Regions from separate parts of the Arthrobacter sp. HMSC08H08 genome, predicted to be linked through region 1. Evidence: predicted binding sites of a transcription regulator. Region 1 holds the regulator's gene; the other holds the start of a gene.
What was found. Region 1 encodes LexA, which represses DNA repair genes until DNA is damaged. Its sites were predicted from a motif close to TCGAACANNTGTTCGA; they were not measured.
Positions count from the first base shown of each region.

Region 2: the regulator LexA is predicted to act here: its motif matches at 4,852-4,867, upstream of ruvA (Holliday junction branch migration protein RuvA).

Region 1 covers NZ_KV789382.1:128,764-134,835, forward strand. The annotation lists gene HMPREF3175_RS03800 (class I SAM-dependent methyltransferase) at 1-280, opposite strand, end outside; gene hflX (GTPase HflX) at 472-2,274, shown strand; gene HMPREF3175_RS03810 (ATP-dependent DNA helicase) at 2,271-4,373, shown strand; gene lexA (transcriptional repressor LexA) at 4,445-5,281, opposite strand; gene HMPREF3175_RS03820 (LysM peptidoglycan-binding domain-containing protein) at 5,515-5,925, shown strand; gene HMPREF3175_RS03825 (histidinol-phosphate transaminase) at 6,005-6,072, shown strand, end outside.
Region 2 covers NZ_KV789409.1:121,507-127,578, forward strand. The annotation lists gene secF (protein translocase subunit SecF) at 1-548, opposite strand, end outside; gene secD (protein translocase subunit SecD) at 550-2,295, opposite strand; gene yajC (preprotein translocase subunit YajC) at 2,393-2,779, opposite strand; gene ruvB (Holliday junction branch migration DNA helicase RuvB) at 2,985-4,055, opposite strand; gene ruvA (Holliday junction branch migration protein RuvA) at 4,115-4,753, opposite strand; gene ruvC (crossover junction endodeoxyribonuclease RuvC) at 4,925-5,548, opposite strand; gene HMPREF3175_RS09385 (YebC/PmpR family DNA-binding transcriptional regulator) at 5,596-6,072, opposite strand, start outside.

The DNA of each region.
Region 1 (6,072 bases):
CGCGTTCGTTGACATCGACACCCCACACCTCCGCCTGTGGAGAAGTCAGCGCGAGCGTGAGCAAGATGGGTCCCCAACCGCACCCGATGTCGAGCATCGTTCCGTGGGCCCGCGGGCTAGGAGCTTCATCCAGCAAAATCTGGGTTCCCTTATCCACACCGGCGGGGCTGAAAATGCCCGAAGCGGTATGAACGTCAAGCTCGCGGTCAGCCAGCGAAACCGTGATGCGCTTGCGTGCCTCGGGAGTCACCGGTTCCGCTGTGAAGTAATGCTCGGCCATGGAACACAAGCCTAACCGAGGCACAGGGCCGCAGATGGGTCGCTGCGGCACGGTCTCTATGGCACAGTCTCTATGGTACGGGCGCTACGGCAGGGTCGCGACGACACCGGCGCTACGGTCTAGCTGAGCCCGCTACAGCTTAGAATGGTGGGGAGCCCGCAGGCCGCGGGACCACGCAATGTCAGGAGACCATGACCGAGCACCGCAACACCGACCCCCACCCGCCTTCACAGCAGCGGCCTTCACAGTATCAACCTTCACGCGAGGGAACTCCACACAAGAGCACACTGGAGCATGAACGCGAGATCCAAGCGACGATCCAGCGGATCCTCGCCGCTGACCGTGAACGTGAGATTCTTGCGGGGCGTCGCGATGCCGAGAAAAGCAACGCTGCACCGGCAGGGACTGAAGCGCTCCACACTGTGGAAGGCGCAGGGAACCACGCGGCGGATGAACACGCGGAGGATAAAGCAGGGGAGCCGGGTGGCCCTCGCCAACGTGGCTCTTTCTTGCAGTTCGGTCAGGCTCAAGCACTCGATACAGGCCAGGCTGAACATTCGCGTTTCGATGGTCTGCAGCAAGACCTTGAGGAACGCCGCGCTACCCGCCGCGTCCAGGGCCTCTCGACAGAACTTGAAGACATCTCCGAGGTCGAATACCGTCAGCTTCGTCTCGAACGCGTCGTGTTGGCCGGTCTGTGGTCAGACGGCACCGCGGAACAAGCCGAAAACTCGCTCCGTGAGCTCGCTGCGCTCGCTGAGACCGCCGGCTCGGAGGTCCTAGACGGCGTGATCCAGCGCCGCGTGAAGCCAGACCCGGGAACGTATTTTGGTTCGGGTAAGGCCACCGAGTTGCGTGACATTGTGACGGCGGTCGGTGCGGACACCGTGATCGTGGACAGTGAGCTCGCGCCCTCTCAACGCCGTGGCCTCGAAGACGTCATCAAGGTCAAGGTCATCGACCGTACCGCTCTGATCCTGGATATTTTCGCTCAGCACGCTAAGTCCCGCGAAGGTAAAGCCCAAGTCGAGTTGGCTCAGCTCGAATACCTCTTGCCGCGGCTTCGCGGCTGGGGTGAATCGATGTCGCGGCAGGCCGGCGGCCAGGTCGCCGGTGGTGCCGGGATTGGTTCGCGTGGCCCGGGTGAAACGAAGATCGAGCTGGATCGCCGCCGCATTCGCAACCGCATGGCCAAGCTACGCCGCGAAATCAAAGCGATGAAGCCGGCACGCGAAGCCAAGCGCGCCAACCGCAAGCGTCACTCGGTGCCGTCTGTGGCCATCGTCGGGTACACCAACGCCGGCAAGTCCTCGCTACTCAACCGGCTGACTGACGCCGGGGTCCTGGTGGAGAACGCTCTGTTCGCTACCCTGGACCCGACTGTGCGTTCAGCGCAGACCCCTGACGGCATCGGCTACACCCTCACAGACACGGTCGGTTTCGTGCGCAACCTGCCAACCCACCTTGTGGAGGCGTTCCGTTCAACCTTGGAAGAAGCCGCTGATGCCGACGTGCTGCTTCACGTGGTCGATGCCTCCCACCCGGACCCGATGTCGCAGATCCAAGCGGTGCACGAGGTGCTCGCGGACATTGAGGCGGACTGCCCTGAGCTCATCGTGCTGAACAAGGCGGACCTCGCTGACGCGCATACGCTGGCTCAGTTGCGCCGCAACCATCCTGACCACGTTGTGGTCTCTGCCCGCACGGGCCAAGGCATCGACGAGCTCAAAGAAAAGATCTCGCGCACTATCCCGCGCCCGCACACCGAAGTGCGCGCCTTGATCCCATACACCGAAGGCGACCTGGTGGCGCGCCTGCACGGTCAGGACGCCGAGCTGCTCGAGCTTGAACACGTCGAAGACGGGACACGGATCCACGCGCTAGTCCGCCCCGATCTCGCTGATGCGCTTGCACCGTACGCGCGGACTAACGATGCGCAAGCCCACACGGCCGATGAAGCCCAGGCCGAGGCGTCCGAAGAGGCGAACGAATGAGCCAGGACGTTTCGGCTGGGTCCGAGCGAGAAAGCACCGCTGCATCTGAAACGGATGTCGCATCGGAGGCTTCAACTGAGTCGGGTGAGCCCGCCGTTGAAGAGGTTGAGCGTCTGCTGACCACGGCGGTGGACAAGATGGGTGGGCAGCGCCGCGATGGTCAGCATGAGATGGCGCATGCGGTTGCGCACGCTCTGTCCACGGGTACGCACCTGCTGGTGCAGGCCGGGACCGGCACGGGTAAGTCGATGGCGTACTTGATTCCTGCGATCCGGCACGCGATCGAGGCGGATAAACCTGTAGTGGTTGCCACCGCAACGTTGGCGTTGCAGTCCCAGGTTGTGGGGCGCGATGTTCCGCGGCTTCTGAAGGCTCTGGAAGATGAACTTCCGCGGCCGGTGGATGTCACCCTGCTCAAGGGGCGGAACAACTATGCCTGCAAATATAAGCTCTCTGGCGGGTATCCGGAGGATGAGGACGCGGGCTCGCTTTTCGATGCGTCCCTGGCAGACCCGAATGCGGCCGAGGACGGCCCGACTTCGCCTTTGGGTCAGGAGATTATGCGCATCCGGAAGTGGGCTGAAGAGAGCGAGACGGGGGACCGGGATGAGCTGATCCCTTCGGTTTCGGATAGGGCGTGGCGGCAGGCTTCGGTGTCCTCGCTTGAATGTCTGGGTACCCAGCATTGTCCTATGGCGGAGGAATGTTTCACGGAGCGTGCCCGCGCGTTGGCCGCTGAGTCCGATGTGGTGGTCACTAACCACGCGATGCTCGCTTTTTCTGCGTTTGAGCAGCTACCGGTTTTACCGGATTTCGATGTTGTGATTGTGGATGAGGCCCACGAGTTGCAGGACCGGGTCACGAACACGTACACGCGCCCGCTCACCCACACCGCGATCACGCACGCGGCACAGGGAGCTAAGAAGCACCTCAAGGTTGCGTCGAAGGCGTTATCTGATGCCGCTAAGGCTTTTGAGAAGTCTGTCACGAACATCCCGACAGGTCTTCAGCCGCGCGGTTTGACCGAGGCTCAACGTGCCGCTGTGATGCAGGTTTTCGAATCAGCGAAGGTCGTGATGGCGGATTCCAAACGCGAGGCTGGCGATGCGGCTCCGGATGGCGCCTGGCAGTCCGCGCGTTCCGCGGTGGCTCAGGTTGTTGAGCTGGCTGAACGTTTGTTGAACGCTGGTCAGGGCGACGAGGTTGTGTGGGCGGCCCGGCCCGGCAGCTTCGAGCCGGGGCGCGGCTATGTGGTTCCGGATGATTCTGAACCGGCGTCTTTGATGGTTGCCCCGTTGTCTGTTGCGATGCAGATGCGGGATGGCTTGTTCGCGGACCGGACCGTGGTTTTGACCTCGGCCACGCTTGCTGTGGATGAAGCCTTCGAGCCGGTTGCTGGCGGTTTAGGGTTGATGGGGCCGGAGGCTCCTAAGTGGGATTCGGTTGATGTTGGTTCGCCGTTCGAATACGAGAAGCAGGGCGTGCTGTATGTGGCTCAGCATCTCCCGCCTCCAAGCCGCGGGGTCTCTGAAGCAGCTATCGATGAGCTTGGGGACTTGATCAAGGCCTCTGGCGGTGCGGCGTTGGCGCTGTTTTCTTCACGCCGAGCCGCTGAGGACGCCGCCGCTGCGTGCCGTGAACGTCTGGATGTGCCGATTTTGGTGCAGGGCGAGGCGTCAATGACGGAGCTGGTGCGGGAGTTCTCAGCTGATGAGCAGACCTGTCTGTTTGGGACGATGACGCTGTGGCAGGGCGTGGATGTACCGGGGCGGCATTGCCGTTTGGTGGTGATTGATCGGATTCCGTTCCCGCGCCCGGATGATCCTTTGATGACCGCGAGGACCCGTGACGTGAATGAGCACGGCGGGAATGGGTTCATGTCTGTTTCGGCGCATCACGCGGCGATCCGTTTGGCGCAGGGTGTGGGCCGTCTGATCCGTTCCACAGAGGACAGGGGAGTGGCCGCGATTCTGGATTCTCGGATGGCTACCCGCCGCTATGGTGCATATCTTCGCAGCGCGCTACCACCGTTGTGGACCACAACTGACCGGAATACAGTTCTCGGCGCTTTGGGACGCCTGCGCGAAGCCAATAAGTAACGCGGCAGTAACGAAGATGGCGCGGCGATACGGGCCCTGCGCTTAGAGGGGTTGCCTGAGCGGCTCTGCGCTTAGAGGGAGCGCAACACGGATACGACGCGTCCCATGATCTGTGCGTGGTCGCCCAGGATGGGTTCGTATTGGGAGTTCTGAGGCAGTAACCACGTGTGTCCGTCGCGTTGCCGGAAGGTCTTCACGGTGGCTTCGTCATCCAGCAGTGCTGCGACGATCTCGCCGTTCTGTGCGGTGTTTTGGCGACGGACCACAACCCAGTCACCATCGCAGATCGCGGCGTCGATCATCGAGTCTCCAGAGACTTTGAGCATGAACAGTTCGCCGTGCCCTACAAGCTGACGTGGCAGGGTCACGACGTCTTCAACGTGTTGTTCAGCAAGGATCGGTCCACCTGCCGCGATACGGCCGACGAGTGGGATCTCAGCCGAGTCCTCACCGCCGCGAGCCTTGAACTGCGTGATGTTAGCCGAGTCTGTGATGTTGGAGGATTGTGCGGTGCTGGCGGAGTCTGTGGTGTTTGGGAGTTTGGCTGCACCGGGCATTGGTGTGACCTCCGCTAGGCCGGCGCCTGTCGCTGCTCCGAGTGCGGCCGCACTAGCTGTGGTGGAGTCCTTCTGGGTCACGTCCAGGGTGGACGGATAGAGAACCTCGAGCGCGCGGGGGAGTTTGGGGTCGCGGCGAATCCAACCGAGCTTGTTGAGCTGCTGCAGTTGGTGTGTCACCGAAGACAGCGATTTCAACCCGACTGCGTCACCGATCTCACGCATCGTGGGCGGATACCCCTGATTCTCTAAGAAAGACTCGATGCACTTCAGCACAGAGCGTTGCCGCGAAGTCAGCGGTTTCGAAGGGCGTGCGGGCTGGGTGTCCATCGACGGTGTATCGGTGCTCATTCGTTTCCCATCCTTCGTTTCCCATCCCTGGTTCGCTACCCATGCCCATCAAAGTGTCAGGGGGTTGTTCTTGACTGTAATGACAGTCCACATCGGTAGTTACAGCCTATATGGATTCGCCGCATATTCAAAGATATGTACGAAGACCGTTGAGTCGATTCGAAGATGTGTGCTAGAAATGTATCGAAGAGATGTTCGAATGTATGTTCTGTTCGATGTCGGAAGGAATGGTCATGGTGGACACCGTTGTCATGTCGAATACTGCTGAACGCACCGTCAATTCAGATGAGCGCACTCTCAACACTGCTCATGGCGAGCACGCATCACGTCAACGTATCCGTTTGACTTCACGGGGGCGGTTTGTGTTCTTCGGCCTGCCGACTATGGCTTTGGTCGTTGGCGTGTTTTTGATGCTCTCGGCCTTGCTTCAGCCTGCTCAGGCAACCACGGGTGAGCCGGTGACCGCGCAGGGGGATCGCTTGGTTGAGGTCACCGTTGCGCATGGAGATACCTTGTGGGAGCTAGCTGAGCACTATGCACCTGAACGCGATGTCCGCGACACGGTGGCTCTGATCCAAAAGCACAACTCTTTTGATGGAGCGCTCGTTCCGGGGCAGAAGCTCGTTGTCCCGGTCAGCTACTAACCCGGCCACAGCGTGAGTGGGTGCGCAATAGGGCGACCCTAATTCGAGACGCCACTTAGCCGATCCCTAGACTTGAACCATGTCTCAGGATGCTATGCAACGGCTCAACCAACTTCCACTTAGGGATAATCTCCGTGGGCTCTCCCC
Region 2 (6,072 bases), on a different contig from region 1:
GCAGTAACGATCATGACGACGATCAGGCCGCCGATTGCGGCAAGCGACATCTTCCAGGTCCGGAAGTACACCGCCATCAGCAAAGCAACCAAGACCATGAACACGACCAAACCGATCGCCGCTTGGCGTGAGACATCAGCGCCCCATGTCGGGCCAATCGCTGAGACAGAGACCTTCGAAGCATCCGTCTCGTATGCTTTCGCGAGTGCTTCCTTCAAGTCGTCGGCTTGCTGACCGGTGAGCGGGTCAGTCTGGACGCGCATCGTGGTCGCAGCCAGATGCGTCGTCCGTGCGTTCTTATCCGGCACGACCTCGCCGGCGGCGTCGTCACCGAGCTTAGGGTCAGTCTTGTGAGCCTCGGCCACCTGGAACTCGTTGCCACCTCGGAAATCGATACCCAGGTTGAAACCGCCACGCACAACCGGAACCAAGACCGAAAGCACGATCAGAACGAGCGCGATAGCAAACCAGAGTTTGCGCTTGCCAATGAATGGATACGAACGCTTACCGGAGTAGAGCTCGTTACCCCACGCTGCTAGCTTCGCCACGTCAGTTCTCCTCTACCTTGCGTGTATCTGCGTTCCTACCGTTCTCGCGCGCAGCAAGCTCTTCAGCCCGGCGCCGCTCAGCGATCGTCATGCGACGCTGAGCCTCACGGTTAGCCCCGCCGCCGTGTTTGCCGGCCTGCTTCGCTTCACCGCTCTGCCGGCGCACACGCACTCGGCCCGCCCCGGCATACAGCGGCTCAGCGCCCAAAAGGCGCGGATCCAGACCGGAAAGCCTGTGACCTTCAGAGAAGAAAGGCATACGGCTGAGCAACTGCAACATCGGGTGCGTGAACAAGAACACCACGAAAATATCCGCAACAGCTGTCAGGCCCAGGGTGAACGCGAAGCCCTTGACGTTACCCACAGCAACAAAGTACAGAACAACGGCTGCCAGAATGTTGACCGCTTTAGAAGCCAGAATGGTTCGGCGGGCACGCTTCCAACCGGTTTCGATCGCCTGCTGGAGCCTGCGGCCTTCACGCAACTCATCACGGATACGTTCAAAGTAGACGATGAACGAGTCAGCTGTCAGACCAATCGAGACAATCAAGCCGGCAACACCAGCCAGAGACAACCGATAGTTCGCGCCCCAACCCAACAAGACAATCGCGAGATAGGTCAGCGTACCCATGATGATGAGCGAGGCCATCGTCACCAGACCCAAAACGCGGTACTGGAAGAAGGAGTAAACAGCCACCAAGACCAGGCCGATCAAGCCGGCGATCATACCGGACTTGAGCTGATCAGCACCGAGCTTGGCCGAAACCTGGGTTTCGGTCGGGATGTTGAAGCTCATCGGCAAGGCACCGTAACGCAGCTGCTCGGCGAGTTCTTGAGCCGATTCCTGAGTGAAGTTACCCGTGATCGAAGAGCGGCCATCGGAAATGACGGCCAGCGACTGCGGAGCCGAAACCACGCGGCCATCCAACACGATCGCGAACTGGTTCTTAGGCGGCTGAGCTGACGTCAAACGCTGGGTGACCGTCTTGAACGCCGCAGCGCCCTTGTTGTTGAACGTCAACGCAACTTCCCAACCACCGGTCGTGAAGCCCTGCGAGTTCTGTTCAGGACGTGCCTCGGCATCGGTGATGTCAGAGCCGGAAACCTCAACCGGACCCAAGAGGTACTTAGCCTGCAACGGCGGGTCCATCTCACACGCAATAGCTGGCTCTTCAGCCTTGAACGTCGTGCGGTCTTTCTTATTGAGCTCAGCGGCACAATCCCACGCCTGGAACTTACGCAAAAGCTCAGGGGTGACCCACCGATCATCAGAGCCGTTCTGCGGTTTACCCTCAGGCTTTGGGATGTCTTTGATCGGTGTGAGGTCCTTCTTTGGCGTCGCCGTGATGTCTTGGTTCGCCGCGATCACCGGCCGGAACTGCATCTGCGCGGAAGACTTGATGAGGTTACGTGTCTTCTCATCTGGGATGCCAGGCATCGCAACCACGATGTTCTGGTTGTTCTGGGTGGTGACCTCAGCTTCAGCAACACCAGTGCCATCAACGCGTTGACGAATGATCTCGACCGCTTGCTGAAGCTGCTCGGAAGTGACCTGCTTGTTCGGGTCATCCAGTTTAGGGGTCAGCACCATCTCGGTACCGCCCTCAAGGTCCAGCGCAAGCTTAGGAAGCGCACCAGTTTTTCCTGCGACAACACCACCGATGAGCACACCGATCAGCACGAGGTGGATCACCGCGAGCCAGATCAGTGCGCTACGAGCCTGCCGCTTGGGGCTAGTTGTTGACATAAAGGTTTCTCTCACACGTGAGCAATGAATGAATAAAGACTAGGTATCTGCCTCAGCGTGTGAAGTGCATCGGTTCGCAACGCTGGGCTGCTGGTTCTTAGCGCTTATCTGGGCCTTCCGAACCGTCGAGGTCACCCTGGTTGTCCTCTTGCGAAGCCTCAGGGGTCGAGTTGTCTTCTGGGAACTGAGCGATCGCTTGGACGTGGAACATGACACGGTTGCCTGGAGATAGTTCCAAGAGCACCTTGTTCTCGTCTTTGAAGGTGTCAACGACCGTGCCGAAGATACCGGCGGTCGTCATAACTTCTGCACCCGGGACGAGCTTAGTCTCACGTTCCTGCTGAGCTTGCTGCATCCGCTTGCGGTTACGGAACATCGTGAAGACCAAGAAAATGACCATGAGGCCCATGATCAAAAGAAGAGGGCTAATACCCCCGGCCTGTCCTTGCTGACCTTCAGCCAAAATCTGCTGCGCGGAGATCACGTGGCATCCTCAATTCACATTATCGATATCGCTGCACACCCTCGCGCGCGCATTGCAGGCGCAAGGAAAACACCGATCTAGCCTAACCTACCCCGGCAAGCAGGAGTAGTAACTGCAAGCTCACGCCGTAACTCTGGGACGGCACTGTCGGTTGCTGGAAGACAGAAATAGATAGGCCAATGCTTTCTCCAGCTCGGTCGATTCTTCAGATGAGGCGGGCAGTCCCGCCGGGATCCTGCTCCCCCGAAGGTAGGGCGCCAGGAGCACCCTCCGGCGGAGTCAGGCCTAGGTGCGCCCATGCCGCTGGGGTTGCTATTCGTCCGCGTGCGGTTCGGCCGAGGAGGCCTTCGCGCACAAGATAGGGCTCAGCTACTTCCTCGACGGTTTCGGTTTCCTCCCCCACCGAGATCGCAAGTGTTGATAAGCCGACGGGCCCGCCACCGAATTTGGTGCACAACGCTTGCAAAACTGAACGGTCGAGCCGATCCAGTCCACGTTCATCGACGTCATACATGTCCAGGGCCGCTGCGGCTTGAACCGCATCGATCCGCTCGATGCGGTGTACAAGCGACCAGTCCCTGACACGGCGTAGGAGCCGGTTAGCGATACGCGGGGTTCCGCGTGAACGTGAAGCGATCTGCTGATAGCCGTCATCGGTCAAGCGCACATCAAGCATGACTGCCGAGCGCCGCAGAACCATTTCAAGTTCTTCAACCGAATAGAAGTCCAGGTGGCCGGTGAACCCGAAACGGTCACGCAGAGGTCCCGGCAAAAGACCGGCACGCGTGGTCGCGCCCACCAGAGTGAACGGAGGAAGATCCAATGGGATAGCTGTGGCACCAGCACCCTTGCCGACCACGATGTCGACGCGAAAGTCTTCCATCGCAAGGTAGAGCATTTCCTCTGCTGGGCGGGCTAGACGGTGGATCTCATCCAGGAATAAAACTTCGCCTTCAGATAGCGAAGAGAGGATCGCAGCCAGGTCCCCTGCGTTTTGGATTGCCGGACCGGAGCTGATGCGTAGCGGTGCTTGCATCTCCGCGGCAACGATCATGGCTAGCGTCGTCTTGCCCAAGCCTGGAGGCCCGGAGAGCAGAACGTGATCGGCAACCCGTTCACGCAGCTTCGAGGATTCAAGTACGAGGGAAAGTTGCTCGCGAACACGTGCTTGGCCCACGAATTCATCGAAGTTCTTGGGCCGCATCGCAGCCTCGAGCGCGCGTTCCTCCGGCTCTCCGGAGGCATCCACCAGACCGCGCGAGGAATCTGATGCCATCTTGCTGCGTTCCTCTCCCCTAGCTTCTCAACAGTAGTTTCAAGACCGTTCCGGCATGCTCACGAGCGCACTCCGGTCCCGGCCCCCACGCCCCGCAATGCAGCGCGCAACAGCTCTGGAACCGAGGCCCCGGCCAATTCCGGTTGTGCCTTGAGCGTGGCTGCAAGAACTTTCTTAGCTTCCTTCTCAGTCCACCCCAGGCCTGTGAGACCCTCGACCACTTGGGCCTCGGCGGCTTGAGCCAACGCTTCGGCTTCGGTCTGGGCGGCCGGGGCGGCAGTGGCAGTAGCATCCGCCGAGAGCGTCAGCTTGCCCTTGAGTTCAAGGATAATTCGGCTTGCCGATTTAGGGCCCACACCCGAAACGCGGGTCAGCGCTTTCGTGTCTTCGTTCTGAACAGCCGCGGCGAGCTCTTCTGCAGAGTGAACCGCCAAAATAGCTAAACCCAGTTTCGGGCCGATCCCTGAAACGCTCGTGATGATGTCGAAAACGTCCCGGTCACGTGCACTAGTGAAACCGTAGAGAGTCATCGAATCTTCACGCACCACCAAACTCGTTGGAAGAGTGGCTTCTTGACCTACCGTGAGTTCCCCTAACGTCCGCGGAACCGCGTTGACGAGGTAGCCCACTCCGCCCACATCAAGAACCACCGAGTTCAGGTTCAACGTCGTAACGGTGCCTCGAAGCTGAGAAATCATGGGTACGAACAACCTTTCACGGACATAACAGCGCGCCGACGGCACGCCTCACACATAAGAGAGCACCACAAACACGGAGAGTGATACGAGAAGTCTATCCGAATATATCTTCGAACTATCCGTATGTGTGTTAGATACGCCCCGTGTCACAGCGCTCACGAGCCAGCACGGTCAACCACGCGGCTTACGTGCACGCGCCCGCAAAGCAGACTCCGCACGCGCCGCATTATTAGCGGCCTGAGCCTGCGCCTTGAGCCAGGCTCGCTGTGCTGGGGCCACACCACTTTGATTCGATCCTGAAGCCGCCGCCTTGGATGCCGGGTCAGCCCCACGCCACCCGTGAGCCAGAGCGATCGCTATCGCATCGGCCGCATCGGCTGGTTTCGGGGCGGCCGCTAGGCGCAGAATCTTGGTCACCATCCGCCCCACTTGCTGTTTATCAGCCTGGCCGCTACCGGTCACAGCGGCTTTGACCTCAGTCGGGGTGTGTAAGGCAACCGGAATGCCGCGGCGCGCGGCAGCGGCAATGATCACGCCCATCGCCTGGGCGGTACCCATCACCGTAGAGACGTTCGTGTAAGTGAAGACGCGCTCAATCGCCAAAGCATCAGGCCGGAATTCATCCAGCCACTCATCAATCCGCTCAGAAATCGTGAGCAGACGGTGGTCCAAGGCAACCTCAGACGGGGAACCGATCACCCGCACGTCCTCGAGCGTTGCTGTGCGGTCAGTACCAACAGAAACCAGGGCCAACCCGCAACGGGTCAGCCCTGGATCAACTCCTGCTACGCGCACGCACCAACCACCTCGGAAGCCGTTACGCGAACCGAATGCAACAGTCTCTACTCCTCGCCTAGCGCCTCAATGACCTCAGGCGTCATATCGACATTCGAGTACACGGCCTGCACGTCATCGAGCTCCTCGAGCGCTTCCTCAAGTTTGACGAACGTGCGGGCCGCATCCACATCCAGCTCAACCTTCATCGTCGGCACGTACTCGACTTCATCAGAGCTGTATTCGACACCGGCTTCATCCAGCGCGTGAGCAACTGACTGCAGCTCCGAAGGCTCCGAAACGATGGTGAAAGAATCGCCGACCTTGGTGATCTCCTCGGCATCAACATCAGCCATGAGGACAACCTCCATGAGGGAATCCTCGGTGTGATCAGCCTCAGGGACCACCACGACACCCTTACGGTTGAAAAGGTAGTTGACCGAACCCGGGTCGGCGATCGTGCCACCGTTACGGGTGATCGCCACGCGAGTCTCAGAGGCCGCGCGGTTGCGGTTATCGGTCAGGCAGTGCACCAAGAGAGCCGA